2 regions of the Serratia sp. Res13-Sevr-LER1-36-b genome follow, and region 1 is predicted to be linked to the other one. Evidence: predicted binding sites of a transcription regulator. Region 1 holds the regulator's gene; the other holds the start of a gene.

What was found. The regulator sigma-54, encoded in region 1, starts transcription at its own class of promoters, with help from an activator protein. The targets are predictions, from matches to a motif close to GTTGGCACANNTTTCGCTNT.
Positions count from the first base shown of each region.
Region 2: the regulator sigma-54 is predicted to act here: its motif matches at 5,414-5,433, upstream of glnK (P-II family nitrogen regulator).

Region 1 covers NZ_JADACK010000019.1:22,477-38,532, forward strand. The annotation lists gene mlaD (outer membrane lipid asymmetry maintenance protein MlaD) at 1-90, opposite strand, end outside; gene mlaE (lipid asymmetry maintenance ABC transporter permease subunit MlaE) at 95-877, opposite strand; gene mlaF (phospholipid ABC transporter ATP-binding protein MlaF) at 882-1,697, opposite strand; gene IMQ33_RS13410 (calcium/sodium antiporter) at 2,075-3,052, shown strand; gene kdsD (arabinose-5-phosphate isomerase KdsD) at 3,068-4,054, shown strand; gene kdsC (3-deoxy-manno-octulosonate-8-phosphatase KdsC) at 4,072-4,626, shown strand; gene lptC (LPS export ABC transporter periplasmic protein LptC) at 4,623-5,201, shown strand; gene lptA (lipopolysaccharide ABC transporter substrate-binding protein LptA) at 5,170-5,709, shown strand; gene lptB (LPS export ABC transporter ATP-binding protein) at 5,716-6,441, shown strand; gene rpoN (RNA polymerase factor sigma-54) at 6,492-7,928, shown strand; gene hpf (ribosome hibernation promoting factor) at 7,952-8,239, shown strand; gene ptsN (PTS IIA-like nitrogen regulatory protein PtsN) at 8,458-8,919, shown strand; gene rapZ (RNase adapter RapZ) at 9,049-9,906, shown strand; gene npr (PTS phosphocarrier protein NPr) at 9,903-10,175, shown strand; gene IMQ33_RS13465 (aldehyde dehydrogenase family protein) at 10,233-11,726, opposite strand; gene IMQ33_RS13470 (cupin domain-containing protein) at 11,747-12,112, opposite strand; gene IMQ33_RS13475 (FAD-binding oxidoreductase) at 12,151-13,452, opposite strand; gene IMQ33_RS13480 (LuxR family transcriptional regulator) at 13,552-14,319, opposite strand; gene IMQ33_RS13485 (iron-containing alcohol dehydrogenase) at 14,606-15,733, shown strand; gene IMQ33_RS13490 (transcription antiterminator) at 15,902-16,056, opposite strand, start outside.
Region 2 covers NZ_JADACK010000038.1:202,512-218,567, reverse strand. The annotation lists gene IMQ33_RS23165 (PLP-dependent cysteine synthase family protein) at 1-1,001, opposite strand, end outside; gene IMQ33_RS23160 (Lrp/AsnC family transcriptional regulator) at 1,124-1,585, shown strand; gene IMQ33_RS23155 (SmdA family multidrug ABC transporter permease/ATP-binding protein) at 1,666-3,441, shown strand; gene IMQ33_RS23150 (SmdB family multidrug efflux ABC transporter permease/ATP-binding protein) at 3,434-5,212, shown strand; gene glnK (P-II family nitrogen regulator) at 5,485-5,823, shown strand; gene amtB (ammonium transporter AmtB) at 5,861-7,147, shown strand; gene tesB (acyl-CoA thioesterase II) at 7,201-8,064, opposite strand; gene IMQ33_RS23130 (YbaY family lipoprotein) at 8,299-8,787, shown strand; gene IMQ33_RS23125 (MGMT family protein) at 8,841-9,155, opposite strand; RNA gene ffs (signal recognition particle sRNA small type) at 9,363-9,459, shown strand; gene IMQ33_RS23115 (adenine deaminase) at 9,535-11,322, opposite strand; gene IMQ33_RS23110 (LysR family transcriptional regulator) at 11,459-12,385, shown strand; gene IMQ33_RS23105 (HHA domain-containing protein) at 12,468-12,671, opposite strand; gene tomB (Hha toxicity modulator TomB) at 12,722-13,090, opposite strand; gene IMQ33_RS23095 (hypothetical protein) at 13,248-13,601, opposite strand; gene IMQ33_RS23090 (metal ABC transporter ATP-binding protein) at 13,981-14,673, shown strand; gene IMQ33_RS23085 (metal ABC transporter permease) at 14,673-15,530, shown strand; gene IMQ33_RS23080 (metal ABC transporter substrate-binding protein) at 15,555-16,056, shown strand, end outside.

The DNA of each region.
Region 1 (16,056 bases):
ATTGGCCACCTGGAGGCAGAGGAAGATGATGGCGCACAGCGCAATCAGCATAAACGCCCCAACCCAGATTTCACTCTTCTTCGTTTGCATCAAATCAATTCCCAAACATCAGTGCAGTCAGCACGAAATCCAATCCCAACACCGCCAGTGACGAATGTACCACGGTCCTTGTCGTTGCCTGACTAATCCCTTCAGAGGTCGGTACGGCATCGTAACCATTGAAGATCGCAATCCAGCTAACGGTTATGGCAAACACCACGCTCTTGATCAGGCAGTTAAGTAAATCCTGACGCCATTCAACGGCCCCTTGCATCGCTGACCAGAAGAAACCGCTGTCGATACCTTTCCAGTCCACGCCGACAATCGCACCGCCCCAGATGCCGATGGCCACAAAAATAATCGTCAGCAACGGCATGCTGATAAGACCTGCCCAGAAACGTGGGGCAACAATACGCCGCAGCGGATCGATCGCCATCATTTCCAGGCTGGACAACTGCTCGGTGGCCTTCATCAGACCGATTTCGGCCGTCAGAGCCGACCCGGCACGGCCAGCGAACAGCAGAGCGGTCACTACCGGCCCCAGCTCACGCAGCAATGACAACGCCACCATCATACCCAGGCTCGCCTCGGCACTGTAGGTGGTGAGGACAATGTAACCTTGCAGCCCCAACACCATGCCGATAAACAAGCCGGAAACCATGATGATCAGCAGAGACTGAACGCCCACGCTGTGGAGCTGTTTGAGCAGCAGCGGCCATTGTTTACGCGGCTCCGGGCGCCCGATCAGCGCGTGGAACAGCATCAGCCCGGCGCGTCCAAAGGCTGCACTGGTGTTGATGCCACGGCGTCCTAACGACGCTAACGCCTTTAAAAACATGAGGTTATTTACTCCCTTCCCCTAAAAGCTCTGTCTGATAATCACCGGCCGGGTAACGGAAAGGTACCGGCCCATCGGCAATACCATCCAGAAACTGACGCACTCGCGCATCAGGATTGTTCTGTAATTGCGCTGCCGAGCCTTCGGCAATCACATGGTGATCCGCCACAATATAGGCGTAATCCGCGATACTCAAGACTTCTGGCACATCATGGGATACCACGATGCAGGTGATCCCGAGCGCGTTATTCAGCTCATCGATCAGCTTGACCAGCACGCCCATGGTGATCGGATCCTGGCCAACGAAGGGTTCGTCGAACATGATCAATGTCGGATCCAGCGCGATGGCACGCGCCAGGGCAGCTCGCCGGGCCATCCCGCCGGAAAGCTCGTTCGGCATCAGATCTGCCGCGCCGCGTAGCCCTACGGCTTCCAGCTTCATCAGCACCGTGCTGCGCAGGATTGGCTCTGGCAGGCGGCTGTGCTCACGCAACGGGTAGGCCACGTTCTCAAATACCGTCAAATCGGTGAACAGCGCTCCCGACTGAAACAGCATGCTCATCTTCTTGCGTGACTCATACAACTGATGGCGCGACAGCGCCGGGATGTTGTCCCCATCAAACCAGATCTCGCCGCAGTCCGGGGTCAACTGGCCACCAATCAGGCGTAACAACGTGGTTTTACCAATGCCGGACGGCCCCATGATGGCCGTCACTTTGCCACGGGGAACCGTCAGGTTGATGTCTTCGAATATCAGCCGATCGCCGCGAGAGAAGCTCATGCCGCGCACTTCGACCAGATTATCTGCCTTCTGGTGCATGTTTATTGATCCTGTACAGGCTATTTTTTGCCAAATCATCCGTGATGGTAAAGCAATAGGGGCTATACGTCCTATTTTTACCGAAACTTACCCTCAATGCGCTACCAATGATGCCATAGGTTTTACTTTTAGGCTCCAGACGGTCAAAATTAGGAAATAACGCAAAAAAACAAAATTGTTCGATTTTTATACCCTTGGATTTCAAGTTGCAGCTTGAAAGACGACGGGTGTAGCCGGGAAAATTCGTTGTTATGTGCAACGAGGGGTGTGCAAGCTGGCCGATGATGGTCTTTAACCAACGAAACGGGATTATCATACCCTATGGATTTCAAGCCGCAGCTTGAAAGACGACGGGTATACCCAATATAGGACCCTGAATGTTTCTCGCAATAGTACTGTTGATCGTTGGTTTATTTTTACTGGTGTATGGGGCAGATAGATTAGTTTATGGTGCGGCGGTGATTAGCCGCTCGCTGGGGGTTCCCCCGTTGATTATCGGCATGACGATAGTCGGTATAGGCACTTCGTTGCCAGAATTGATCGTGTCGGTCACCGCCGCCCTCAATGGGCAGACCAACCTGGCGGTGGGTAACGTGATTGGCTCCAACATCACCAATATTTTACTGATCCTGGGGATGGCGGCCCTGATCCATCCGCTGTCGGTTCGCTCCGAAGTGTTACGGCGTGAACTGCCACTGATGCTGGGGGTTATCCTGTTGTGCGGCTACGTGCTGATGGATAACACCCTGAGCCGGTTCGATGGCGTACTGCTGCTGTTGGCCGCCACCGGTTTTATTCTGCTGATGCTGAAAATCGCCAGGCTGGCGCAACGTGAAGGCAACGACAGCCTGACGGTGGAGCAACTCGCCGAACTGCCACAGGACAGCAGCAACACCGTAGCCATTCTCTGGCTGGTGCTGGCCTTCATTATTCTGCCGCTGTCATCAAGGATGATCATCGATAATGCTTCGGTGATTGCTCACTACTTTGGCCTGAGTGAACTGGTGGTTGGCCTGACGATTATCGCCATCGGCACCAGCCTGCCCGAATTGGCCACCTCGATCGCCGGAGCACTAAAAGGCGAAGATGATATGGCGGTAGGGAATATTATCGGCTCGACGATTTTTAACACGGTGATCGTGCTGGGCGTCCCTGCCCTGCTATCACCGGGCAGTATCGATCCCGCAGCCTTCCAGCGCGATTACTGGGTGATGCTGGCGGCCGGTATCCTGCTTGCCGCGCTGTGTATTGGCCGCAAACATCGTATCGGTCATCTGGCGGGAGCTCTGTTATTATGTGGCTTTATTGCGTATCTTGCAGTGCTGTTCTTTAACCCTTTCAGTACGTTCGGCTAACCGTTGAGAATGAGTATGTCATCTAACCAGTTGCAACCGGGCTTTGACTTTCAGCAGGCCGGCAAAGAAGTGCTTCAGATTGAGCGTGATGGCCTGGCCCAGCTCGATCAGTACATCAATGCAGATTTTACCCGGGCATGTGAAGCGATAGCCGGATGCTGCGGTAAAGTCGTGGTCATGGGTATGGGTAAGTCCGGCCATATCGGCTGCAAAATTGCCGCTACGCTGGCCAGTACCGGAACCCCAGCGTTCTTCGTGCATCCGGCGGAGGCCAGCCACGGCGATCTGGGCATGGTGTCGGCGCAGGACATCGTGCTGGCGATTTCCAACTCCGGTGAGTCGAACGAAATTCTGGCGCTGATCCCAGTGTTGAAACGCCAGCAGATCCCACTGATTTGCATGACCAACAACCCGGAAAGCTCGATGGGCAAGGCGGCAGAAGTGCATCTGTGCATCAAGGTACCGCAGGAAGCTTGCCCACTGGGTCTGGCCCCTACCACCAGCACCACCGCCACCTTGGTCATGGGCGATGCGTTAGCCGTAGCGCTGCTGAAGGCCCGCGGCTTTACCCCGGAAGATTTCGCCCTGTCTCACCCTGGTGGTGCACTGGGCCGCCGCCTGCTGCTGCGCGTGAGTGATATCATGCACAGCGGCGACGAAATTCCGCACGTCAGCCCCGAAGCCTCGCTGCGCGACGCGCTACTGGAGATCACCCGTAAAAACCTGGGCATGACGGTAATCTGCGACGATCTGATGAAAATCGCCGGTATTTTTACCGACGGTGACTTACGCCGGGTGTTCGATATGGGCATCGATCTGAATAATGCCAACATCACCGACGTCATGACGCTGGGCGGTATCCGGGTGCGCCCGAACCTGCTGGCGGTCGATGCGCTCAATCTGATGCAGCAACGCCATATCACCGCCGTGCTGGTTGCCGATGGCGACCAATTGCTGGGTGTGGTACATATGCATGACATGCTGCGCGCTGGCGTCGTTTAATGAAAGGAACCAACTGCATGAGTCTGGTTGAAACCTGTTACGGGCCGGTAGCTGAAGAAGTCATGGCCCGCGCCGGGAAAATCCGTCTGTTGATTTGTGATGTCGACGGCGTGCTGTCAGACGGCCTGATCTACATGGGCAATAACGGTGAAGAGCTGAAAGCCTTCAACGTCCGTGACGGCTACGGCATCCGCTGCCTGAAAACCTCGGGTATCGAGGTGGCCATCATCACCGGGCGTTCGGCCAAACTGCTGGAAGACCGGGCAAAAACGTTGGATATCACCCATCTGTATCAAGGGCAGTCCGATAAGCTTTTGGCCTTCCGTGAACTGTTGGATAAACTGTCCCTGATGCCAGATGAAATTGCCTACATCGGCGACGATCTGATCGACTGGCCGGTCATGGCCGAAGTCGGTCTGGCCGTCGCGGTGGCCGATGCGCATCCATTATTGTTACCTCGCGCCCATTATGTCACCCGTATCAACGGTGGCCGTGGTGCGGTACGCGAGTTGTGCGACCTGATCCTGCTGGCACAAAACAAGCTGGAGGACGCCAAAGGGCTGTCAATATGAGTAAAACCAAACTTTGGATCACCATTTTGCTGACCGTGATCGCGCTGGCGCTGATTGGCTGGAACATGGCCGATTTCAGCGATGACGACAATTCGGTACCGGTCAACAACCAAGACCCGACCTATCAGAGCCAGCATACCGTAACAGTGGTATACAATCCGGCCGGGCAGCTAAGCTACAAGCTGGTGGCAGAAGAGGTTAAATATTACACCGCCGATGAGTTAAGCTGGTTCACCCAGCCGGTGATGACGCTGTTTGATGAGCATGCCGTGGCCACCTGGTCAATACGCGCCGATCGCGCCAAGCTGACCAAAAACCGCATGCTGTATCTGTACGGCCACGTGGAGGTGAACAGTTTGACAACCACCTCACAGCTGGAAAAAATTAAAACCGATAATGCCCAGATTAATCTGGTCACCCAGGACGTTTCTTCTGATGATGAAGTGACCCTGTTCGGCACGAATTTCACCTCTAACGGCATGAAAATGCGTGGCAATCTGCGGAACAAAACCGCTGAGCTGATTGATAAGGTCAAGACCAACTATGAAATTCAGAACCAAAAGCCAACTCCGTAATCTGTTGATCGTCAGCCTCGTTTTGACCGCCAGCTCCCCCGCATTGGCGTTGAAATCCGACTCTGACCAACCGGTAAGTATCGACTCGCTGAAACAGTCGCTGGATATGCAGAGCAACGTCAGCACCTTTACCGACAACGTGGTGATCAAGCAGGGCACCATCGAGATCAAGGCCGACAAGGTCGTGGTCACGCGCCCGGGTGGCGATCAGAACAAAACCTATATTGAAGCGTTCGGCAATCCGGTAACCTTCTACCAGATGCAGGACAACGGCAAGCCGGTGAAAGGCCATGCGCAGAAAGTGCGTTACGACGTCGCGACGCAGCTGATCACCCTCACCGGCAACGCCTATTTGGAACAGCTCGATAGCAACGTGAAAGGTGACCGTATTACCTATCTGGTGCCACAGCAGCAGATGCAGGCGTTCAGCGATAAAGGCAAACGCGTGACCACGGTTCTGGTGCCATCACAGTTGCAAGACAAAAACGGTCAAAAGAAGAGTAACTAATTACTTATGGCAACACTCATCGCAGAAAACCTGGCGAAAGCCTACAAAGGCCGCAAAGTCGTTGAAGACGTGAGCCTGAAAGTGAAATCTGGCGAGATCGTCGGCCTGCTGGGGCCAAACGGTGCCGGTAAGACCACCACTTTCTACATGGTGGTCGGCATCGTTCAGCGCGACGCCGGGCGCATCGTGATCGATGACGAAGATATCAGTATCCTGCCGCTGCACGCACGCGCACGCCGCGGTATCGGTTACCTGCCGCAGGAAGCCTCTATCTTCCGCCGCCTGAGTGTTTACGACAACCTGATGGCGGTGCTGGAGATCCGCAACGATCTCACCAGTGAGCAGCGCAACGATCGGGCTATCGAGCTGCTGGAAGAGTTTCATATCTCCCACCTGCGTGACAACCTGGGCCAATCGCTTTCCGGTGGTGAACGCCGCCGCGTGGAGATTGCCCGTGCGTTGGCCGCCAACCCGAAATTTATCCTGCTGGATGAACCTTTCGCCGGGGTTGACCCGATTTCCGTTATCGATATCAAGAAAATCATCGAACACCTGCGTGACAGCGGCCTTGGAGTGCTGATCACCGATCATAACGTGCGCGAGACGCTGGACGTGTGCGAACGTGCCTATATCGTCAGCCAGGGTAAGCTGATTGCCCACGGCACGCCGGACGCCATCCTGGCCGATGAGCAGGTCAAACGCGTTTATCTGGGCGAAGAGTTCCGCCTGTAGGTTCCAGCGGCAGGCCAACAGGCCGCCGTTAACGGAAGTAGCAGAAGATTATGAAGCAAGGTTTGCAACTCAGGCTCAGCCAGCAACTGGCCATGACCCCCCAACTTCAGCAGGCAATCCGCCTGTTGCAGCTGTCCACGCTTGAGCTCCAGCAGGAGATCCAACTGGCACTAGAGAGCAACCCGCTGCTTGAACAGACAGAAGACCAGCACGAAGAGATCGACACCAAAGAAAGCGTCGAGACCGAAGGGCTAGACACCCGTGAAGCGTTGGAACAGAAGGACATGCCCGAAGAGCTGCCTCTTGATGCCACCTGGGATGAGATCTATACCGCCGGTACCCCTTCTGGCACCGGTACCGACTATGGCGATGACGAACTTCCGGTCTATCAGGGCGAAACCACGCAAACGCTGCAGGACTATCTGATGTGGCAAGTGGATCTGACGCCGTTCTCTGACACCGATGCCGCCATCGCCACCTCGATCGTCGACGCCGTCGATGACACCGGCTATCTCACCGTACCGCTGGAAGACATTCTGGAGAGTATGGGTGACGATAATGTGACGATGGACGAGGTCGAAGCGGTATTGAAGCGCGTACAGCGTTTTGATCCGGTCGGCGTCGCTGCTCGCGATCTGCGTGACTGCCTGTTGATCCAACTTTCCCAATACGCCAAAGACACGCCCTATCTGGCGGAAGCCCGCCTGATCGTCAGCGAGCATCTGGATTTGCTGGCTAACCACGACTTTCGCAGCCTGATGCGAACAACTCGCTTAAAAGAAGATACACTGAAAGAAGCGATGGTGTTGATCCACTCACTCGATCCGCGCCCTGGGCAGTCGATCAATACCGGTGAATCCGAGTATGTGATCCCGGACGTGTTGGTACGCAAGGTGCAAGATAAGTGGGTGGTGGAGCTTAATGCAGACAGCATCCCACGGCTGAAAATCAATCAGCAATATGCGGCACTGGGCAACACGGTGCGCAACGATGCCGACGGCCAGTATATCCGCAGCAATTTGCAAGAAGCGAAGTGGCTGATCAAGAGCCTGGAAAGCCGGAACGACACGCTGCTCAAGGTGACCCGCTGTATTGTCGAACAGCAGGAGGCGTTCTTTGAACAGGGTGCAGAATTTATGAAGCCCATGGTGCTGGCGGATATCGCCCAGGCCGTGGAAATGCATGAATCGACAATCTCACGCGTGACGACGCAGAAGTTCCTGCACAGCCCGCGTGGTATTTTCGAATTGAAGTATTTCTTCTCAAGCCATGTGAATACCGACAGCGGTGGCGAAGCCTCCTCTACGGCGATCCGGGCATTAGTGAAGAAATTGATCGCGGCGGAAAACCCTGCCAAACCGCTTAGCGACAGCAAGCTGACCACGATGCTTTCCGATCAGGGGATCATGGTGGCGCGGCGCACCGTTGCCAAGTACCGAGAGTCTTTGTCCATCCCGCCGTCCAACCAGCGTAAACAGTTGGTTTGACCTCTATAGAGAAGGAAGACATTATGCAGCTCAACATTACCGGACACCACGTCGAAATCACCGAACCAATGCGTGAGTTCGTCAACACCAAGTTTGCCAAACTCGAGCAGTATTTTGACCGCATTAACCAGGTATATGTCGTACTCAGTGTGGAAAAAGTGCAGCAGATTGCGGAAGCAACGGTGCATGTGAATGGGGGCGAGTTGCACGCCACCTCGGAAAAAGAAGATATGTATGCCGCAATTGACTGCCTGATCGACAAACTGGCGCGTCAATTGAACAAACATAAAGACAAACTAAAGCAACACTGACATTCTGAGCCGTTATGCAATGCGTAATGGCCCATATCGTAGTCGCATTGGCTACACGGCAACCCTCGGCGCAGCACCTGTATGGGTATGCGCCGATAAGCCATCAGGGTTAAACAGGCGAAAAACCGTTTCATGAAGGTTATCAGCGCAAGCCTACTTTCCAATGGTAAAGCAGGCTTGCAATAAAGCGACAGGACGCGGTTTTAAGTGAAGATGAGATGAACAACGAAATAATGCAATTAAGCTCGGTGTTAAACATCGAGTGCACCAGAAGCTCGGTACACTGCACCAGCAAGAAACGGGCTTTGGAAATTATCAGCGAGCTGGCGGCCAAGCAGCTTAACCTACCTTCGCAGGTGGTGTTTGACGCAGTACTCACCCGGGAACGTATGGGCAGTACCGGTATCGGCAACGGTATCGCGATCCCACACGGCAAACTGGAAGAGGACACTTTGCGGGCCGTTGGCGTGTTTATCCGCCTTGAGCAACCTATCGCCTTTGATGCCATTGATAATCAACCGGTCGATCTGCTGTTCGCCTTGCTGGTACCGGCCGATCAATGTAAAACTCACTTGCATACGCTGTCGCTGGTCGCCAAACGGCTGGCCGACAAAACCGTGTGCCGCCGCCTGCGCGCAGCGCTGAGCGACGAAGAGCTGTATCAGATCATCACCGAGTAACCAGCGGCTGGCGTGACTTTCCGCCATGAAAACGCTACTGTTTTACTTACGATATATCCGGGCCGTGGCCCGGATACTAGATCCTAACGGTGGCGATGAGCGCCATTGAGATGCCAGGGGAGTTACCACATGGTGCTGATGATTGTCAGCGGCCGTTCCGGTTCGGGGAAATCCGTCGCCTTGCGGGCGTTGGAAGACATGGGTTTTTACTGCGTTGATAACCTGCCCGTGGTGTTGTTGCCACAGCTGGCCCAGACGCTGGCCGAACGTAATAGCTCCGCTGCGGTAAGCATCGACGTCCGTAACATGCCGGAATCGCCGGAAGTGTTTGAATATGCAATGACCCAACTGCCGGAGAGCTTCACGCCGCAGCTGCTGTTCCTTGATGCCGATCGCAACACTCTGATCCGCCGCTACAGCGACACCCGTCGCCTGCATCCTCTGTCTGCCAAGAACCTGTCGCTGGAAAGTGCGATCGATGAAGAAAGCGATCTGCTGGAACCGCTGCGTTCCCGTGCCGATCTGATCATCGATACCTCGGAAATGTCGGTGCACGAACTGGCAGAAATGCTGCGTACCCGTCTGCTGGGCAAGCGCGAACGCGAACTGACAATGGTGTTCGAATCCTTCGGTTTCAAGCACGGCATTCCTATTGATGCCGATTACGTGTTCGACGTCCGTTTCCTGCCCAACCCGCACTGGGACCCTAAACTGCGCCCGATGACCGGCCTGGATAAGCCCGTGGCCTCGTTCCTCGATCGCCACACCGAAGTGCACAACTTCATCTACCAGACTCGTAGCTATCTGGAACAGTGGCTGCCGATGCTGGAGACCAACAACCGCAGCTATCTGACCGTCGCCATAGGCTGTACCGGCGGTAAGCACCGTTCGGTGTACGTGGCTGAACAGTTGGCAGATTATTTCCGTTCACGCGGCAAGAACGTGCAATCACGTCACCGCACACTGGAAAAGCGTAAACAACAATGACGGTCAAGCAGACGGTTGAGATCAAGAACAAGCTGGGCATGCATGCACGCCCGGCGATGAAACTGTTTGAACTGGTGCAGAGTTTTGACGCCGAAGTGCTGCTGCGTAATGACAGCGGCACCGAAGCGGAAGCCAGCAGCGTAATTGCGCTGCTGATGCTGGATTCCGCCCAGGGCCGCCAGATCGAAATTGAAGCTACCGGGCCGCAGGAAGAACAAGCGCTGGCAGCAGTGATTGAGCTGTTCAACTCAGGCTTCGACGAAGACTGATCCCCCGACAAATAACCTCACTATTGTAGGGCGCTGCAAGCTGCGCCCGTCTAGCTGTCAATATCTCATCATCACCGATTTCAACTCGGTATAATGTTCGATAAACGCACTGCCGAACTCTCTGCCCATCCCCGACGATTTCACCCCACCGAACGGCAACGCCGGATCGAGGAAGGTGTGCATGTTGATCCACAAGGTGCCCACTTCAATCCGCGGGATCATGCGCATCGCCTTGCTGAGATCGTTAGTCCACAGGCTGGCGGCCAGGCCATAAGGCGAATCATTGATCATGGCGATCATCTGCTCTTCGTCCTCATAGGCCAGGAAAGTGCCCACCGGGCCAAAGGTCTCCTCGCGCATTAAGGCATCATGTGGCCCGTTAGCGCGGATCGCCGTCGGCGCAACAAAGAAGCCTGGGCCTGCCAACGCCTGGCCGCCGCAGACGATCTGGCTGCCATCAGCCCTTGCCTTGTCAAACAGCGCCAGTACCTTGCCGTAATGTGCCTCGTTGGCCAATGGCCCCACTTCCGTGCTCTCATCCAGCGGTGAGCCTACCTTCATGGCCGCCAAACGCTGCGTCAGCTTTGCCAATACCTCGTCGATATGGCTGGCAGGCAGGTAAAAACGTTCCGCTGCGGCACAGATCTGGCCCTGATTCAGGTAACCCGCCTCGATAATGCCGTCGACCATCTTGTCGACCGAGACGTCCGCCAGAAACGCGGCGGCATTCTTACCCCCCAGCTCCAGCGTGGTACGCACAATCCCTTGCTCCATCGCCGCTTTCCCCACCGCGATCCCGGTAGGCACCGAGCCGGTGAAGGTCACTTTGGCACAGCGTGGATGGGCGATAAGCATAGGGCCAAGACGAGCGCCCGAACCGTTGATCACGTTGAGTGCACCAGCCGGGATGCCCGCTTGCGTTGCCAGCTCGGCCACCCGCAGCATGGTTAGCGGCGTGTATTCACTCGGCTTGAGCACCACCGTACAGCCGCAGGTGAGCGCCGCAGCCAGCTTCCAGATGGCGATCATGATCGAGAAGTTCCACGGAATGATGCCGACCACCACGCCCAACGGCTCACGCCGGGTAAATGCGCTGTATTGCTCACCCTGGAAGGAAGGCAATGAAACGTTCAGCGTTTCCCCGCTGATTTTGCTCGACCAGCCAGCAAAATAACGCAGGAACTGCGAGGCCATATCGATTTCCAGCCCGCGAGACAGCTGAATGGTTTTGCCGGAACACAGGCTTTCCAGCTGCGCCAGTTCCTCTCGATGGGTTTGCAACAGATCGGCCAGGCGCGTCAGGCAGTTGCCACGCTCCAAGGGCGAAACCTGTGCCCAGCTACCGTGGAAAGCGTCAAAGGCCGCCTGCATTGCCGCATCGACTTCAGCCTGGCTGCCTTCATTCACCTGCGCGATAGCCAGCCCGGTTGCCGGGTTAACCACCGCAAACCTTTCTACGCCTGCCCCGGCTACGGATTGCCCATGAATGTAATGGCCCTGCTGGCGGTCCAGAAATGCCGTGACCTGTGGCAACAGTGTAATATCCGTCATCGTATCGCCCTCCTTACGGGTTAGCCTTCGACAATCGCCAGATAATGCTTCACAAAACGATCGGAGGTGATTTCCCAGCGTACTGGGGTGCCCTTCTCAACAAACCAGGAATCCCCGGCCTGATACTGTACCGACTCGCCGGTGTTCTCATTGGTCAGCGTTGCCGTGCCTTCCCATACCGTGGCATGTTCCGCAAACGGGTATTCCATCACGAAGGTGCCACGGGTGCAGCTGAAGACACCGCAATTCAGGTTGTCCGTTGGGGCGCCAAAAATCATCGCCACGCCGACGTTAGGTTCACCGGCGACCACCGTGGCCCCCAGGTTGCTGACGCTGCCAATCTGTTGCAGTTCTGGGAGCGCTTGCTTAAGCAGTAATGGTTTCATGGTTTTTTCCTTTTAGATCAGTAATAAGGGGGTCAGAACTAACGACGCCCCTTCCAGTAGCCGGAAGTCTGGTGCCAAACCTTGCCCGCGGTGGTCATCACACGGCGCAGCTTGTCTTTGCCAAAAATATCCACGTGCGGGATCGAACTCATCAGGTCATAACGATCGGATCCCTCACTCATTCCTTCCGCCAACACCTTGCAAACGATATGGCTCGGCGTCACCCCAAAGCCGGAATAGCCTTGCACGTAAAACACGTTATCGTGCTGCGGCAGGGTGCCGATCTGCGGGAACAGATTGGCGCTGCAACACAGCGGCCCGCCCCAGGCCAGGTCGATCTTCACATCCTTCAGATACGGGAAAACCTTCAGCATCAGGTTGCGGTTCCAGGCCTTCAGGTCTGAAGGAATATATTCGACCAGCCGGGTAGCGCTGCCGAACAGCAGGCGGTTCTCGTTGGTGACGCGGTAATAGTCGATCACCGGCCGGATATCGCTGTAAGCCCCACGGATTGGGCTGATCTGGTGGATCAGCTCGTCAGACAGCGGTTCTGTCGCTAACTGGAAGGCGTAGGTATTGATGGTCTTTTTGTAGATAAAGGGATCCATGCCGTTGAGGAAGCCGTTGCATGCCCACAGCATCTTGTTGGCGCGTACCGATCCCATGGCGGTACGCACGGTAATGCGCGGGCCGTATTCCACATTCAGCACGTTGCTGTTTTCGAAGATTTTCACCCCGTAACCACTTAGTGCCTGCGCCTCCCCCAACAGCAGGTTGAGCGAATGAACGTGGCCCCCTCCCATATGTTTCAACGCACAGGTATAAGCATCAGACCCTACCACCTGCTTCACTTCGGAGCCGGTATAGAGCTCGATCTCTTCATCCGGTGAGACCGCTTTGAACTCTTTGAGCCAGGAGCGCAGGGTCTTTTCCTGCCTGGCGTTGCTGCCGAGGTAGCCATAACCAAAGCAGAAATCGGCGTCGATGGCGTACTTTTTAATCCGCTCGCGGATAATCCCGGCACCAAGGTTGCTGATCTTGAAGATGGTTTCTAACCCTGCCGGACCAACGTGACGTTTGATCTTCTCCAGATCGTGGCCGATCCCGGCCATTACCTGGCCACCGTTGCGGCCCGTCCCGCCATAGCCCAGGTGGCGGCCCTCCAGAATAGCGATATTGGTGATGCCTTTTTCCGCCAGTTCCAACGCCGTATTAATGCCGGAAAAGCCACCGCCGATGATCACCACGTCAACATCCAGATCCTCTTCCAGCGTGGGGAAGCGCAGATCGTATTTCTTGGTCGCCGCGTAGTAGGTTAACGATTCGATTTGATTATTCATTGCTGCACTCCCTTTACCCATTGCCTTAGCCTGGATTATCAGCAGAGCGTGGGCAGGCGGCTATGTCCCTTTAGGGATATTCGCAACACTTTTTTAACATTATGCCGTACGGCGCAGGGGGGTACTCAAGAACAGGCTGAACAACTCGGCCTGAGAACCAATATTCAGCTTGCCGTAAATATTCTTACGATGATTTTTTACCGTGCCCAGGCTGATAAACAGCCGTTCGGCGATCTGCTGCGATCCGTTGCCGCTCAGGATAAGATCGACGATCTCACGCTCACGCGGGCTTAACGCATAGCGCGCCTGGGCTGCGCTATCTACCAGTGGGGCGGAGGGAGTGGGCACATTAGCGGCAACCACCACTTCCCCATGCAGCCGCGCCACGCTTTTTACCAGCGTCAACGCGCCACGCAGGTCAGCCAGTTGGGGATAACGCACGCCGACCGTTTGCCGGGCCGAGCCGAAAAAGATGCCTAGTCCGCGTTCCGGCGTCAGTTGCAGCAATACGCCTGCCTCGTCGTGCCAGCCGGTTTTACGGTAAAAGTTACGGTAGTAATCCGTTTGGTAAAAACCACAGGGAGCCAGTTGCCGCAGCGTAAACACATCGCCATGGCCGCCGCCGTTCAGCGCCTGGTAAAAGGGATCTTCAAGGTAAGCACCCTGCTGGTAAATCTGGTTTACCGCATCGCTGTTTTCTTTCTCGGTTTTCATCAGACAGCGCGGTGCCTGACCATATTCGAAGGCATAGACGATGGCATTATCAAAGGCGAAGAAGCCCTCCAGATAAACCAGGAGGCTGGCATAGAATTGGCGGCTCGCTACTGCGTCGATCACCGCCGATAATCTTTCGACCTGAATATTCATTTCGCCCCCGAAATCATTAACAAATTAACAATCAACTTTTCGCAACGCATCAGCGACCGACATTGGGCCAATAAGCTATAAAAAGCATTCAATTGGCCAGAATGCAAGGGTATTACTGTTTACATGTTAATCAAATCACAAGTTAGGCCCCTGCAACGATTAACCACACAATTCGAGTTGATTAATATCTTAACAATTTCGCGTTAAGCGACGGAAAAGCGTTGGTTCGCCTAGCCAGGCTGAATTATGCTGTGGTTTCGATGCCCAAATGCGCCAAGGAGAGAGCATGACCACTAGTCTGATGATCGCCAACCGGCAGGCCTGGTTTGGCAAGGGCAGCATCCAACAACTGATCCCACTGCTCCAGGCCGAGTCGCACACTACGCTGCTGTTCACCTGCCGATCGTTTCTTAACGGTCCCCTCTATGCTGAACTGGCCCCGGCGCTGACGCCGTTGCTGGTGGGCAGAGAAATTGTCGCCCATGAGGCCTCCCCGCAAGAAATCGACCAATGGGTGGCTCGCTGGCGAGGCCAAGTGCAAAGAGTGGTCGCCATCGGTGGAGGTAGCGTGCTGGATGCCGCCAAGGCGTTCGCTGCCCTGATCGAACACCCGCTGCCAACCCTGCGTTACATGGAAAAAGTGGGTGACAGCAAAATCAGTGGCGCAACGCTGCCGTTGATCGCCATCCCTACCACCGCAGGCACCGGCAGCGAGGTAACGCAAAACGCAGTGATCACCGATACTCAGGTCACCAAGGTGAAAGCCTCATTGCGGCATAATAACTTTGTGCCGCAGGTGGCGATCCTCGATCCTGACCTGCTGAAGGGAGCGCCAGACCATGTCCTGGCCTATTGCGCTATCGATGCCTTCACCCATCTGTTTGAAGCCTACCTTTCCAAGACCGCCAGCAGCCTGTCGCGCGAGATGTCGTTGAGCGGTATCCATCACTTCCTTTGCGCCTGGCCGGTGCTGAAACAGAGCGATGAGGCCCGCGAAGCGATTATGCAGGCTTCCTATCTGGGTGGCCTGACGTTGAGTATGGCTGGCTTAGGTGTGATCCACGGCATCGCGGGTGAGATAGGGGCATTGCGTGATTACCACCACGGCCAGGTGTGCGGCCGCCTGCTGCTGCCGTTTCTTGAATTGCTGGGGGAAAGCGAGCAGCCGCAGCAACGTGCATTAATGACCGAACTGGCCCTGCGGCTATTCCCTGAAGAGCAGGACAGCCCGGCGCGCTTTTTGATCGACTTTATCACTCGCCACGCCATCGCCCCGTTCTGGCAGGACGAGCTATCCCTTAGCAAGGCGGAACTGGCCATCGTACTGGAGAAGTCCAACAGCAAGAATTCCTGGCTCAGCTACACTACCGAGCAACGGAGAGTAATGATCGATGGGGCGTTCTTGATTGAATGATAATATAATCAGAACTATAGGATCGCAGGAGCACAACAATGAGTTTGGTTGACTGGATTTTAGGCGGCATCGCCCTGGGGCTGATCGTCGGCGCGCTGATGAAGATATTCGGCAAGAAGAAAGACGATTAATGCGGTGCTCCCCCTCTGCCTTCAGAGGGGGAAGCCGTTAAATGCGGCTCAGGCAGTCCAACGCTACCGCTTTGAAGCTGTCGAAATTGTCACTGCCCAGCAGGCGGGTCATCGAACGTTCGCGCACAAAGGTGACGAACAGATCGTAGATCGCCATCGCTTCCTCATAATCGTTTTTGCTGATTGCCAGCA
Region 2 (16,056 bases), on a different contig from region 1:
CCGATATGGTTGCTGACCCAGTCGCTGTTGTAATAGGTATCCAGATAGCGCTCGCCGCTGTCGCATAGCAGGGTGACGATGGCACCTTGCTCGCCTTTATCCCGCATCTGCTTGGCCAGTTGCAGTGCTCCCCATACGTTGGTGCCGGTTGAAGCGCCAACCTTGCGACCAAGAATATTTTCCAGCCAATAAATGGTGGCGATACTGGCGGCATCTGGCACGCGCAGCATGTTGTCGATCACCGAAGGGATAAACGACGGTTCGGCGCGTGGGCGGCCAATCCCTTCGATGCGGCTGCCACAGCTGCCGATGATGGTGCGATCGCCATGATGGAAGCAGTCGTAGAACACCGAGTTTTCTGGATCGACCACGGTGAGTTGAGTGTCATGACCTTGATAGCGAATATAGCGCCCCAGCGTTGCTGAGGTGCCGCCAGTGCCAGCACTCATCACGATGTGTTTCGGAACCGGGTGCGGTTCGCGCTCCATCTGGCGGAAAATGCTGTCGGCGATGTTGTTGTTACCACGCCAGTCGGTGGCGCGTTCGGCAAAGGTGAACTGATCCATATAATGGCCGTTCAGCTCTTTGGCCAACTCCTCTGACACCGCATAAATCTGGGCCGCATGATCGACAAAATGGCTGCGGCCACCGTAAAAGGCGATTTGCTCCACCTTACGTTTAGCGGTGCAGGAAGGCATCACCGCGATAAACGGCAGGCCGAGCAGGCGGGCAAAATAGGCTTCCGATACCGCCGTGCTGCCCGAAGAGGCTTCAATAATCGGCGTGTTCTGGTTGATCCAACCGTTACAGAGCCCATAAAGGAACAGCGAACGCGCCAGGCGGTGTTTCAGACTGCCGGTGGGGTGGGTGCTTTCATCTTTCAGGTAAAGATAGATGCCGGGAAATTCCGGCAGGTTCAAGCGGATCAAGTGCGTATCGGCGGAGCGTTGGAAATCCGCTTCTATTTCACCAATAGCATATTTTACCCAAGCGTTTGTCATGATCTGGCCTCAAAATAGGGTCTTAATTTATGCAGTAGCATAGCGGTTCAGCGAGAAAAAAGGATTGCCATTTTTCCTGTTTAATCGCCTAATGGGAGAAATATTTTCTATGAAATCACCTTATGTTGGATAAAACTGACCGAAAACTGCTGTGCATGCTGCAACAGGACTGTACGCAATCGCTGCAAGTGCTGGCCGAAGCGGTGAATCTGACCTCAACGCCCTGCTGGAAACGGCTAAAAAGGCTGGAAGATGAAGGTTACATTCGCGCGCGCGTCGCGCTGCTGGATAATGAAAAGCTCGGGCTTGGCCTGACGGCGTTTGTGCTGATAAAAACCCAGCAGCACAGCAGCGAGTGGTATCAGAAATTTGTCGATCTCACCGCGCAGATGCCGGAAGTGTTGGCGTTTTACCGTATGGCGGGGGAGTATGATTACCTGATGCAGGTCGAGGTGGCGGACATGAAAAGCTATGACAATTTCTATAAGCGCCTGGTGACCGGCGTGCCGGGGCTGATTGATGTTACTTCCAGCTTCGCGATGGAAAAAATCAAATACACCACGGCGCTACCCGTGCCAGAGTGAAATCGTCACTCTACTGTTGAATGTTAAGGTTGCAGGGCTGCAGCCGGTAATTTGTCGGATATTGTCTGGAATAAAACTGCGTGAGACTCTTTGCTCAAATCGGCTGGTATTTCCGCCGCGAGTGGCGCCGCTACCTCGGGGCCGTGGTGCTACTGATTGCCATTGCCATATTGCAACTACTGCCGCCTAAGCTGGTTGGTATCATTGTTGATGGCGTCACCAAGGATCAGATGTCCAACAAGGTACTGATGGCCTGGCTGGGGTTGATGATTGGTACCGCCATTGTGGTTTATCTGTTGCGCTACGTGTGGCGAGTGCTGCTGTTTGGAGCTTCCTACCAGTTGGCCGTCGAACTGCGGGAAAACTTCTATCGCCAACTCAGCCGTCAGAACCCGGCCTTCTATCTGCGCCACCGTACCGGCGATTTGATGGCCAGAGCGACCAATGACGTGGACCGTGTGGTGTTTGCCGCCGGTGAAGGCGTGCTGACGCTGGTGGACTCTCTGGTTATGGGGCTGGCGGTGTTGATCGTGATGAGCACCCAGATCAGCTGGCAATTGACCCTGCTTTCCCTGATCCCGATGCCGATCATGGCGATCGTCATCAAATACTATGGCGATCAGCTGCACCAGCGTTTCAAGTCGGCGCAGGCTGCGTTCTCCAGCCTCAACGATCAGGCACAGGAGAGCATGACCAGCATCCGTATGATCAAGGCTTTTGGCCTGGAGGATCATCAGTCTAACCAGTTTGCCGAAGTGGCAGCGCAAACCGGCGCGAAGAATATGCACGTGGCGCGAGTTGATGCGCGCTTTGATCCAACGATTTACATCGCTATCGGTGCGGCCAACCTGCTGGCGATCGGTGGTGGTAGCTGGATGGTGGTTAACGGTTCCCTCACGCTGGGTCAACTGACCAGCTTTGTCATGTACCTTGGCCTGATGATTTGGCCGATGTTGGCACTGGCCTGGATGTTCAACATCGTCGAGCGCGGCAGTGCCGCCTATAGCCGTATCCGCAGCCTGCTGGAAGAGGCTCCGGCCGTGAAGGATGGTGAACTCGATTTGCCCGCCGGGCGCGGCAACCTGAGTGTCGAAATCAACGCCTTCCATTATCCGCAAACCAACAAACCAGCGCTGCATGACGTGGCGTTGCAGCTGCAGCCGGGGCAAATGTTGGGGTTGTGTGGGCCTACCGGCTCGGGTAAATCGACGTTGCTTTCGTTGATCCAGCGCCAATTCGATATTGATGACGGCCATATCAGCTATCACGGCTTGCCACTTACCCAGATCAAGCTCGACGAGTGGCGTTCACGCTTGTCGGTCGTTAGCCAGACGCCGTTCCTGTTCTCCGATAGCGTGGCCAATAATATTGCCTTGGGCAACCCGGCGGCCACTCAGGAACAGATTGAACAGGCAGCGCGCCTGGCCAGCGTGCATGAAGATATTTTGCGTTTGCCTCAAGGTTACGAGACCGAGGTGGGTGAACGCGGCGTGATGCTTTCTGGTGGCCAGAAGCAGCGTATTTCCATCGCGCGGGCGCTACTGCTGGAGGCGGAAATTCTGATCCTCGACGATGCTCTCTCGGCGGTGGATGGGCGCACCGAACACCAGATCCTGCATAACCTGCGCAGTTGGGGGCAAAACCGCACGGTGATCATCAGTGCGCACCGCCTTTCGGCCCTGACGGAGGCCAGCGAAATCCTGGTGATGCAACACGGCACGGTGGTACAGCGCGGGCAGCATGGGCAATTGGCTAGCGAGCCTGGCTGGTATCGCGACATGTATCGTTATCAGCAATTGGAAGCGGCGTTGGATGAGGCTCCTGATAGCACCGAGGAGGTTTTGGCCGATGAGTAAAATCCAAACTATATGGCCAACGCTGAAACGTTTGCTGGCCTATGGCTCGCCTTATCGTAAACCCCTGGGGTTGGCGGTATTGATGTTATGGGTAGCTGCGGCGGCGGAAGTCGCCGGACCGATCCTGATTGGCTACTTTATTGATAACTATGTTGCCAAAGGGCAGCTGCCGCTGGTGATCGTCAGCTCCCTGGCGGTGGCTTATATCCTGCTGGAACTGCTCGCTGCGGCGTTACACTATTTCCAGGCCATCCTGTTTAATCGGGTGGCGGTTGGGGTGGTACAACGGTTGCGCACCGATGTGATGGACGCAGCCCTGCGCCAACCGCTGAGCGCCTTTGATACCCAGCCTGTCGGGCAATTGATCTCGCGGGTAACCAACGATACCGAAGTGATCAAAGATCTGTATGTGATGGTAGTGTCCACGGTACTGAAAAGTGCGGCGCTGATCGGGGCAATGCTGGTGGCGATGTTCAGCCTGGACTGGCGCATGGCGCTGGTGGCGATCTGCATCTTCCCGGCGGTGCTGGTGGTGATGGGGATCTATCAATACTACAGCACGCCGATCGTGCGGCGGATGCGTAGCTACCTGGCGGATATCAACGACGGCTTCAACGAAGTGATCAGCGGCATGGGGGTGATCCAGCAGTTCCGCCAGCAGATCCGCTTTGGTGAGCGCATGAGCGCGGCCAGCCGCTCGCATTATACCGCCCGGATGCAGACGCTGCGGCTGGATGGTTTCCTGTTGCGGCCGCTGCTTAGCCTGTTCTCTGCCTTGGTGCTATGCGGCTTGTTGATGCTGTTTGGCTTCAGCGGCGAAGGCGCGATTGGCGTGGGGGTGCTGTATGCCTTCATCAACTATCTTGGCCGTTTGAACGAACCGTTGATTGAACTGACCGCACAGCAATCGATATTGCAGCAGGCCGTGGTGGCCGGTGAGCGTATTTTCGAACTGATGGATCGCAGCCAGCAGAGCTATGGCAGTGACGATCGCCCGCTGGCGAGTGGCCGTATCGATATCAGCGACCTGAGCTTTGCCTACCGCAGCGACAAAAAAGTGCTGCAACATATCTCTTTGCAGGTGCCGTCACGGGGTTTTGTTGCCCTGGTGGGCCATACCGGCAGCGGAAAGAGCACCCTGGCTAACCTGTTGATGGGCTATTACCCGCTGAGCGAAGGGGAGATTCGTCTGGATGGTCGTCCGTTGTCCAGCCTTTCACATCGTACCCTGCGCCAAGGTATTGCTATGGTGCAGCAAGATCCGGTGGTGATGGCGGAATCGGTGCTGGCGAACGTCACGCTTGGTCGCTCTATCGGTGAAGAGGCGGTCTGGCAGGCGCTGGAAACGGTGCAACTGGGGGAACTGGTACGTAGCTTCCCACAGGGCATCCATACGCGCCTGGGGGAGCAGGGGAATAACCTGTCCGTAGGACAGAAGCAGTTGTTGGCCTTGGCGCGCGTGCTGGTCCAGGCACCGCAGATCCTGATCCTGGATGAAGCGACCGCAAACATCGACTCTGGCACCGAGCAGGCGATCCAGCGTGCCTTACGGTTGATCCGCGAGCAGACGACGCTGGTGGTGATCGCCCATCGCCTTTCAACCATTGTGGATGCCGACTCTATTCTGGTACTGCATCGCGGTCATGCCGTGGAGCAGGGGAACCATCAGCAGTTGTTGGCACAGCAGGGCCGCTACTACCAGATGTATCAGTTACAACTGGTGGGCGAAGAGTTGGCTGCCACAGCTCGCGACGAAACTCAGCCTGCATAACTTTAAGCAAGGGCTCCGCTCCAGGAGCCCGCACCACCAACAGGCAAAAGCACTTTTCAACTCCCCCCTACTGCACTTTCCCAACGCGTAATGCACCAAAAAGGTGCGAAATCTCCAGGTGGCGATCTCTGCTTTCGTCCAGAGCTGACCTCTGAATGCGGGTGCTCTATATAATTAATTGAATTTAAACACAAAATAATTTGTGGCACAGCCTTTGCTTTATATGACTCGTACCGGGGGTAAGTTTTTGGGCTTAATCGTGGAGAGGCAATATGAAGCTGGTTACCGTGGTGATCAAACCATTCAAGTTAGAGGACGTGCGTGAAGCCTTATCCTCTGTAGGTATTCAGGGACTGACCGTAACGGAAGTCAAAGGCTTTGGCCGCCAGAAGGGTCATGCCGAGCTCTATCGCGGGGCAGAGTACAGCGTCAATTTCTTACCTAAGGTCAAAATTGATATCGCTATTGCCGATGACCAACTGGATGAAGTGGTTGATGTGATTAGCAAGGCGGCCTACACCGGCAAGATCGGTGACGGCAAAATTTTCGTTGCCGAATTGCAACGTGTGATTCGAATTCGTACCGGCGAAACCGACGAAGCGGCTCTGTGATCGCAGGCTCAGTCAACTGAATGGGGATGGATTGATAATGAAAAGACTGTTATCCACGTTGGGCCTGAGTTTGGTAACCCTGGTTCCTTCTTTGGCTCTGGCCGCTCCGGCGGTGGCAGACAAGGCGGACAACGCCTTTATGATGATTTGCACCGCGCTGGTGCTGTTTATGACCTTACCGGGCGTGGCGCTGTTTTACGGCGGCCTGCTGCGCTCGAAGAACGTCCTCTCCATGTTGACTCAGGTGACCGTCACCTTTGCCCTGGTGTGCGTGCTGTGGGTCATTTACGGCTACAGCCTGGCGTTCAGCGAAGGTAACGCCTTCTTTGGTGGCTTCCAGACGGTGATGCTCAAAGGGATCGGTATAGACAGCCTGACCGGCACCTTTAGCCAGATGATCCACGTGGCGTTCCAGTGCTCCTTCGCCTGTATTACCGTGGCGTTGGTGGTGGGCGGCTTTGCCGAACGCATCCGCTTCTCTGCGGTGGTTATTTTTGCCGCCATCTGGTTCACGATTTCCTACCTGCCGATTGCGCATATGGTTTGGGGTGGGGGCTTCCTGGCAGCCGACGGCGCGTTGGACTTTGCGGGCGGTACTGTGGTGCATATCAACGCCGCCAGTGCTGGTCTGGTAGGGGCCTATCTGTTGGGTAAACGTGCTGGTTATGGCAAAGAGGCCTTTAAGCCACACAACCTGCCGATGGTATTTACCGGAGCCTCGATCCTGTATATCGGCTGGTTTGGCTTCAACGCCGGTTCGGCCAGTGCGGCCAACGGTATTGCGGCGCTGGCGTTCCTCAACACGGTAATAGCCACTGCCGGTGCAATCCTCTCCTGGACCTTCGCCGAGTGGGTCGTACGCGGTAAACCATCTCTGCTGGGAGCCTGCTCGGGCTGTATCGCGGGTCTGGTTGCGATTACGCCAGCAGCGGGTACCGTGGGGGTAGGTGGTGCGCTGATTATTGGCCTGATAGGCGGTGTCGCTGGCTTGTGGGGCGTGGTAACGCTGAAGAAATGGCTGAAAGTGGACGACACCTGCGATGTGTTTGGTGTGCACGGGGTGTGCGGTATCGTTGGCTGTCTGTTGACCGGCGTCTTCACCGCCTCATCACTGGGCGGAACGGGCTACGCCGCTGGCGTCACCATGGGGCACCAGGTGTGGGTCCAGTTGCTGAGCGTTATTGTGACGCTGGTGTGGTCAAGCGTGGCCGCGTTTATCGCCTTTAAGGTAGCCGGGGCCGTGGTGGGGCTGCGCGTACCGGAAGAGCAGGAACGTGAAGGCCTGGATGTGAACAGCCACGGCGAGAATGCTTACAACCAGTAAAATACGTTGAATGAAACACCGAGGGGGCGATGGATACATCGCCCCTTTTTCATTTAAACATCGCGCTTGCGGATCACGCCTTCTTGCACCGTCGTGGCTACCAGCACACCGTCGCGGGTGTAGAACTGGCCGCGCACAAAGCCACGGGCACCGGAGGCTGAGGTGCTTTCTACCGCATACAGCAGCCAGTCGTCCATTCGGAACGGACGGTGGAACCACATTGAGTGGTCAATGGTAGCAACCTGCATGCCCGGCTCGAGGAAACCGACGCCATGTGGCTGTAGTGCCGTCAGCAGGAAGTGGAAGTCAGAGGCGTAGCCAAGCAGATACTGATGGATCCGCAGGTCGTCTGGCATGGTGCCATTGGCGCGGAACCAGACATGGCGATAAGGCTCTTCCACGCTGCCCTTCAACGGGTTGTGGAATTTCACCGGGCGCATTTCAATCGGCTTCGGGCCAATGAACTTGTCGCGCACTTTTTCCGGCAGCATATGCGACAGCTTTTGCGCTATTTCTGACTCCGACATCAATCCTTCCGGCGGCGGGACATCCGGCATGGTGTTTTGATGTTCAAAACCTTGCTCGGGGCTTTGGAAAGAGGCCGTCATGTAGAAAATGGGTTTGCCATTTTGAATGGCGCTAACGCGGCGCGCGCTGAAGCTATTGCCGTCGCGCAGGGTTTCTACGTCATAAACAATCGGTTTACTGCTATCCCCAGGGCGCAGGAAATAGCTGTGGAAGGAGTGAACGATACGCTCCGCAGGAACGGTTTGCTTGGCGGCATACAGCGCCTGGCCGACCACCTGACCGCCAAAGACCTGGCGTAGCCCCAGATCTTCGCTTTGGCCACGAAATAAACCTTCTTCAATTTTTTCCAAATCCAGCAGTTCGAGGAGGTTGTGCAGTGCCTGGCTCATAAAGTGGCGATCCTTTTAGTCATCATGTTGCGCAGTGTGCTGAATATGATGGCAGGACGTCAATATATTGCGTTATTTCTGCGGGGGAAGCTGCCGCAGTCAGGGGCTGCGTCATGAGGCCTTAGGGCTATTTAGGCCTAGTCCGATAGGCAGTTGTTAGTATTTTGTGCTAGGTTTAATCAGTGTAGTGGTTTAAGCCACCAACATGTGACTAATAATAAAGGAGACCGACCCATGAAACTCTGGCAAATGGTAGGGGGAGCAGCCGCATTGACGATCACACTGGCAGGCTGTGCCCACAAGAATGCGGATGTGCCAACGCAGACGGCTAACGCTGCGGCCTCGCAAACGCAGATCCAAGGCCCGGTGGTGCAGGGCTCAGTTAATATTCGCCAGCGTATCGCGCTGCCACCGGATGCGGTACTGACAGTGACCCTGTCCGATGCATCACTTGCTGACGCCCCTTCACGAGTGATTTCACAGCAGGCGATGCGTACCGAAGGTCTGCAGAGCCCGTTCCGCTTTACGCTACCGTACAATCCAGCGGACATTCAGCCTAATGCGCGTATCATCCTGAGCGCGGCAATTACGGTGAATGGCCAGTTGATGTTTATCACCGACACCATTCAGGAAGTGATCAACCGTAACGGGACTCAGGCCGATCTGCTGTTGGTACCGGTACAAAACGTTCCGGTTCAGGTCGCACCGACCCCAGCTCCGTAAGCAGCAATGCCTGCTTCTGACAGCCTTTGTGCCTTTGGCCAAGGGCTGTTTTTTTACCAGTGCCAGCCATACCGTTCAAAATCAACCGTGCTTTGCGGGCCAAAAATAATCCCTTCTGCCAGTAACGCCTGCCGTTGGCGCTGAAAATCTTCACCCTGCTGTGAGATCTGCCCGTGGCGGTTAATGACCCGGTGCCAGGGCAGGGCGCTGCCCTCTGGTAAACGCCGTAATACGCCGCCAACCTGGCGTGCCGCACGGGGTGAGCCTGCCAGCCGCGCAACTTCACCGTAGGTAGTGACCTTGCCAGGAGGAATGGCGGCCACGATATGGAATACGCGTTGGCTGAAGGTAGCGTCTTCTGGTTGCATGACTCTCTTCCTGCGTGATGGGTTGGGCGGCGAATATTTGTTCCTGACAATTTAGCAACATTGCTACTCGGTAACCAATCTAAACGAGTGTGCGATTGGGGAGATGGGTAAGAAAACAGCGGTTGCTCCCGGTTGGCTTGCTATTTGCTTGGCCATCACCGATAATGCCCACCGCTTCGCAATTCAAGAAGCCGTCAATGGGGGCCCTGTTGGTTCTCCCGCAACACTAACTGGTGAACTCGGTCAGATCCGGAAGGAAGCAGCCGTAGCGAGTGACGTGTGTGCCGGGATGTAGCTGGCAGGGCCTCCACCAATTTCTAGCTCTCCCCCCCCCAAAAAAAAGCACCGACAAGCCGCCGATGCCTTACCTATATGATGTTTATGCCTGGGTTTCCCAGCAGGCCACCAGCGGATCGACGATCTGGCGCGTTGTGCCGTCGGTCAGGCCCAAATCCGTCAGGTGCGGTCCGGCATTGCATGCCAGGCAGGTGCCCTCAATCGCTTTGAACACCCGGTAGGGTGGTTCCCAGTCTGCAACCTTGGCACTCAGATCGCGCAGGTTTTTAAACTGCTGCGCCAGCTGTGCGGCGGGGAGATCGGAAAGCATTCCTGCGATCGGCATGGCTACCTGCGCCAATATTTCACCGTTCTGGCTGAGAGCCATGCCGCCGCCGGTGGCGATCAGCGCGTTGGCGGCCAGCGCCATGTCATGAGGATCGCGGCCTAGCACCACCAGGTTATGCGAATCATGAGAGTAGCTGGTGGCAATCGCCCCCCGTAATTCGCCCCAACCTTCCAGCAATGCCAACTGAGGCTTGGCTGGGTGCCGCGCGTGGCGATGCTGTACCCAAATCAGACTGAACCCCGGCGGGAGCTGTACTTTGCCGTCGCGGACTTCTACCGTGGTTTCATTCCATTGGGTGAAACGTGCCCCTTTGATATGGCGCAACGTGGCCTGGCCGTGACGAATGGCCGCAATCCGCATGATGAAGTCATCTGCGACCAATGGTGAAAGATGGAGTGTGTCACGCGGTGCGGATACGCCTGGTGTGGCTTGTACTGGAGCCAGCATTTTGCCCTGCTCTGCCAGACACTGGCCAGCAACGTAAACCCGCCGTGCCTGAAGGTGTTCCAGGGAGTCAAAGACGACCAGATCGGCGATCCTTCCTGCGGCAATCAGGCCCAGATCGTTACGTTGCAAGCGTATGGCGGCATTGAGCGTAGCCATCCGTAGTGCATCGGTGGCCGGTAATCCATGTTCAATCAGCAGATTGAGCAGGGCGATAACGCCGCCTTTCTCCAGCAGCATATCGGGTGGCACATCATCAGTGCAGAGGGTGATTTGGGAGGAGAAGTGCGGCAGAGATTTTAATGCCGCAACAATTTCAGGCAACAGATAAGGATGAGAGCCCCGGATCTCCAGCGTCAGCCCAGAGCGTAGTTTCTCCAGAGCATCGGCAGCAGAGGTCAGCTCATGATCGGAGGTCACGCCTGCAGCCAGATAGGCTTGCAGCTGCGGGCCGTTCAAACCGCGCGCATGGCCTTCAATCAATTTTCCGCTGTTAAGCCCGGCGTTGAGGATCTCCTGCATCCGTTCGCTGCCGTGCAGCACGCCGTGCATATCCATCACTTCCGCCACGCCGCCCACCTCGGGCCAGGCTAGCATGGTATCCATCTCATTACCGCCAAAGTCGGCACCGGACATTTCCAGCCCAGGGGTCGAAGGCACGCTGGAAGGTGCAGCGCAGATCATCCGTAGAGGCAGGTTGCGGCTGGCATCTACCGCGTAGCGTACTCCCGCAACGCCAAGCACGTTCGCCAATTCATGAGGATCCCAGAAAATGGTGGTGGTGCCCTGTGCGACGACGATCTCGGCATAGCGTTCTGGCAGCAGATGGGAGCTCTCAACGTGCACATGGGTATCGATCAGACCTGGGCTGAGGTAGGCTCCCGCCAGGTCTTGTGTCCGATGTGCCGTTGGCAAGGAGCCACAAGGATGAACGCTGGCGATCAGCGGGCCGACAATGCCAATATCAACCAGGCGGATTTCCCCGGTAACCATGTCGATCAGGTTGGCATTGGTCAGCAAGAGATCAAATGGCGTATTACCCAGCGCAGCCTGTACGGCACGTTGGCGTTCACCGTTACTGACAGAAAAGGTGGTCATGATAATCCCCGGAATAAGAGTAAGGGAGTTACTGTAGGCGGGGGCGTAAGCTTTGCACAGATGATTTAATTTATTGTGTGATAAGAAACGTTTATGCTGTGGCAAACGTTTACCTCTTTTCCTGGCAGGTTAGGCTATGTCCGAGCCATGGCGACGGTTACCCGCGCTTTCCCTCAAGCAAATTCAGTACTTTGTGACCCTGGCGCAGCTACGACATTTCACCGATACCGCCAGCCGTCTGGCCATCAGCCAGCCCGCGTTAAGCAGTGCGCTGCGGCAAGTCGAAACCGTGCTTGGCGGGAAGTTGGTCAATCGAACCGCCTCTGCGGTGACCCTGACGGAACTAGGCACGGCGATCCTGCCGCATGCGCAACGGCTGCTGAATGTGGCTCACGCTACCTTTGATGATATGCAGCGCGTCATGTTGGCCGGAGGGGATGGCACGTTACGTATCGGTCTGGTGCCTTCGGTAAGCAACCTGCTGTTTCCTGCGGTACCGCGATTGCTGGCGCAACATTTCCCGCGTTTACGCGTAGAATTCCACGATCAAACCAATGATTCCCTGCTACTACAGTTGGAAAATGGGCAGATAGATTTCGGCATTGGGGCTTTGGACAGCTCGGTGCCGGATCGGCTTGAGATTTATCCGTTGCAGGAAGATCCGTTTGTGGCGGTGATGCGCCGGGACGATCCCTTGGCGGATCCACATCATCTGCCCTGGCGGCAATTGGCTAACAGAGATATTGCGGTATTTTCGAAAGGGAATAGCAGTCGATTGGTGTCGGCACTGGCGGAAAGCCATCGTCTGAACTTAACGGCGCGTTATCAGGTTGATTTTCTGGAAACGTTGTATGGTTTGGTGCGGTCACAATTAGCGGTGGCTATTTTGCCTCAGCTTTATACGACGCATTTAAACGATGAAGAATTAACCGTTATTCAATTACAACAGCCATTACTTAGCCGCACTGTGGCACTTATGCGCAGCGCAAAACAAAATCACTCGCCTTTAATTGAAAACTGTTTCCAGTTGCTACTGCACGATTTCCAGCTCAGAGGCAAGTAAACTTGAGTTTTTAAGATAATGCTTAATCTGAGCGACCATTGAAGCCGATAATATTATCGGCCCAACGCAAGGCTACTTTTGATTATCTTACAAATTTCCAAACGGCGACCGGAATTTTATCGTACAGCTTGTTCATGGTCAGTTCGGCCAGGCGATGATCGGCAGCAGAGTAGAACAGCTCTAGCTCATCGTCAGAGAGTTCGTACTTATTTTTCTCAATCACGCGCTCAAGGGTTTCAATCGTGGTGCATTTACGCAAACGCATCAGATAGTCAATTTTTGTCATGATAACCTTTAGTCTTATTAACCATAAAATTATTTGAGGATAATTATCCCCTAAGTTTTCATCGTGGTACAGACGCCCTCTCCTGAGAACAATCTGAATGTGCGCGCCTTGGTTTTTTGCCAGCGACGCAAATCGGAGTCATTAATACCGTAGCTGCTAAACAGGGTGTAGGTATCGTCGAGGTACTCTTCGACCAGTTCCGATAAATCACCTTCGTCCATGTATTTAATTTTAAAACTCATTACAAACGAAGCAATATGTTCGATCAGCTCATTAAGCTGCAGATTGACGGCGGACGTTGGATCGTTAACCCAGCCGTGGTGGCTGTCACCCAAGGTAGCGATGCCTTCGTCGTACAAATTTTCACATAAGAATTTGAGTTGAGCAATATCGTGCCTTTTAGGCGAATACTCATCCATATCATCCCCCGTCAGTCTTAATTTCGGTGTTGATAACACTCTGTGAGTACATTGACTTAACATCATATGCTGTAAAGCTTAGCTCAGGCTTAATAAACTTTCAGCATATTAAATATAAATCATTTTTTGCCATCTAGCTTGTTACTATTACCGAAACTTACAATTCGTCAGCGGTTGATGGCCGTGAGTTGTCGATAATCTCAAACACCAAACCCTTTTCCGCCACGGTAAAAGTGACAGAATCATTTATGTATTCGTCACCACGGATATCCAGGCATGCGTTAAAAATCGACCACTGATAGCGGTAACTCATTGAATACTCGCTATTACTTATGCAGTTAATCTCAATGATTTCTAATGAGCCTTCCACATAGCGTGCATTCTCGGAGTAAAAGCTCAGCCCACTAGTGAGCGCTGGTACCAAGTCAGATAATTGATTACCGACCACTTTTCTTAATTGTTTCACAGAAAGTGTGTCTACTTCGGAACAACGGCTTAGCGTCACTAGCATTTGGATATCTGGTTGTATCACATTCTATGCCTCTATCTTACTCCTTTTCCAGCCTTGATGGGCAAACTTTTCACTCAATAACGCTTTTTTACCCAGCTTTGAGATTTTTACCGTTCGATAGTTCTGCCACTCACCCAGCAGCATCGGCTCGATAGCCTGGAAATGTTACGTTCCGTTGCATTATTCGCACTTGAACGACTTGAGGATCTCTAGTTTGTGTGATGTTATATTATTACATTAATGTACTCTTTTTGGCGATAACCATGCTGTCTTTCCTTCCCGTTACCCTGTTTTCCTCAGCCGCAGTTTTGCGCTGCGGAGCCGTTAGCGTATTGCTGACCTTACTATGGCTAGCCATTGCGTGGGCGGTTGTGCTGCCATGATAACGCTGCAAAATGCCATCGTGGGTTATGACCACACCCCTCTGTTTCCACCGTTATGCGGTCGCTTTGCCGCCGGTTCATTAACGGCGGTGATTGGCGTTAACGGTGCCGGTAAATCTACGCTATTGAAGTCGTTGGCCGGTTTGCATCCGCTGCTGGGCGGGAAGCTACATTTTGCGGGAGGGAAGGCTACGGCGATGGCCTATTTGCCACAACTGGCGGAGTTGGATCGTCAATTTCCTATTCTGGTTCAGGATTTGGTCGCTATGGGCTGCTGGCCGCAAAGCGGCCTGTTTGGCGGTGTGAATAAACGCTCTATGCAGCAAATTGCAGATGCGTTAGACACCGTAGGCATGAGTTCAATGGCGCGTGAGGCGGTGGGGGAGCTATCCGGTGGGCAGTTACAACGCGTATTACTTGCCCGTTTACTGGTCCAGCAAGCGCCACTGATTTTACTGGATGAGCCCTTCACCGGCATCGATGCGGCAACCACTCAACTTTTGCTGCAGGTCATTGCGCAGTTACACCGGCAGGGTAGAACGGTGATTGCCGTATTGCACGATATGTCTACCGTAGCCAACCATTTCCCCGAAGCGCTGTTGCTCACCCCCGAACGCTGCCATTGGGATAACGCCGAACTAGTATTGGCGCATTATTCGACGGCGGCTAATCAGAGGGGGGCCGCGTAATGACGCTACTCCATCTGCTGCTCGATCCTTTTGTCTCTTTCGGTTTTATGCGCCGGGCATTGGTTGCCTGCTTGGCAATATCGCTGAGCGCTGCACCACTAGGGGTGTTTTTATTGCTGCGCCGTATGAGCCTAGTGGGGGATGCGCTTTCCCATGCGGTATTACCTGGAGCAGCAATCGGCTATCTGATTTCAGGCATGTCGCTGGTAGCCATGGGCGTAGGGGGATTTATTGCCGGGTTGGCTGTAGCCATGCTGTCCGGGCTGGTGAGCCGTAAAACCCCGTTAAAAGAGGACGCCAGCTTTGCGGGTTTCTATCTGGGGTCGCTGGCGTTGGGTGTCACGCTGGTCTCTTTACGCGGCTCGAGCGTTGATCTGCTGCACGTACTGTTTGGCTCGATCCTGGCGGTGGATGCGCAGGCGCTGGTTATGGTTGGCATTATCGCCAGTATTTCGCTGATGATGCTGGCAGTGCTGTATCGGGCTCTGGTGATTGAATCCTTTGACAGCACTTTTTTACGCGTCAGTGCGCCAGGCTCACTGGCGTGGATCCACGGGCTTTTTCTCGCCTTGGTGGTGATTAATCTGGTGGCCGGTTTTCAAATCCTTGGCACCCTGATGTCGGTGGGGCTAATGATGCTACCGGCGACCTGCGCCCGGTTCTGGGCACGAGATTTGCCGCAGACATTAGCCGTGGCTATTGGAATTGGGCTGCTCGCCAGCCTGGTTGGTCTGGAGTGGTCCTACTACGCTTCATTGCCCGCAGGCCCGGCGATTGTCCTCAGCGCCAGCGCGATGTTTTTAATGTCGATTTTGTTTGGGACGCGTGGCGGGATGTTGCGCCGTGCGCGTCATTGAGAAGTGCATCTGCAAGGAGAAAATATGAAATCTTTACCCATAACGCTGGTGGCAGCTGCTCTGCTCGCCAGCCCGTTAGCGCAGGCGAAAACCGTTGAGGCCGTGGCCAGCTTTTCTATTCTTGGCGATATCGTCAAACAGGTGGGAGGTGAACATGTGAAGGTCAGCACGTTGGTTGGCCCTGATGGCGATCCGCACAGTTTTGAGCCATCGCCGCAAGACAGCAAGCAGCTGGCACAGGCCGATGTGGTGTTTGTCAGCGGATTGGGGCTCGAAGGTTGGATCGATCGGTTGGTGAAGGCTTCTGGTTATCAGGGGCCGGTGATCACCGCATCCAAAGGGATCGAGTCGCGCAGCATGGAAGAAGAGGGCAAACAGGTCACCGATCCACACGCCTGGAATAGCATGAATAATGGCGTGCAGTATGCGACCAACGTGATGAATGCGCTGATTGCTGCGGATCCTGAAGATGCCGCCTATTTCCGCCAACGTGGTGGTGAATATATTCAACAGCTTCAGCAGCTCG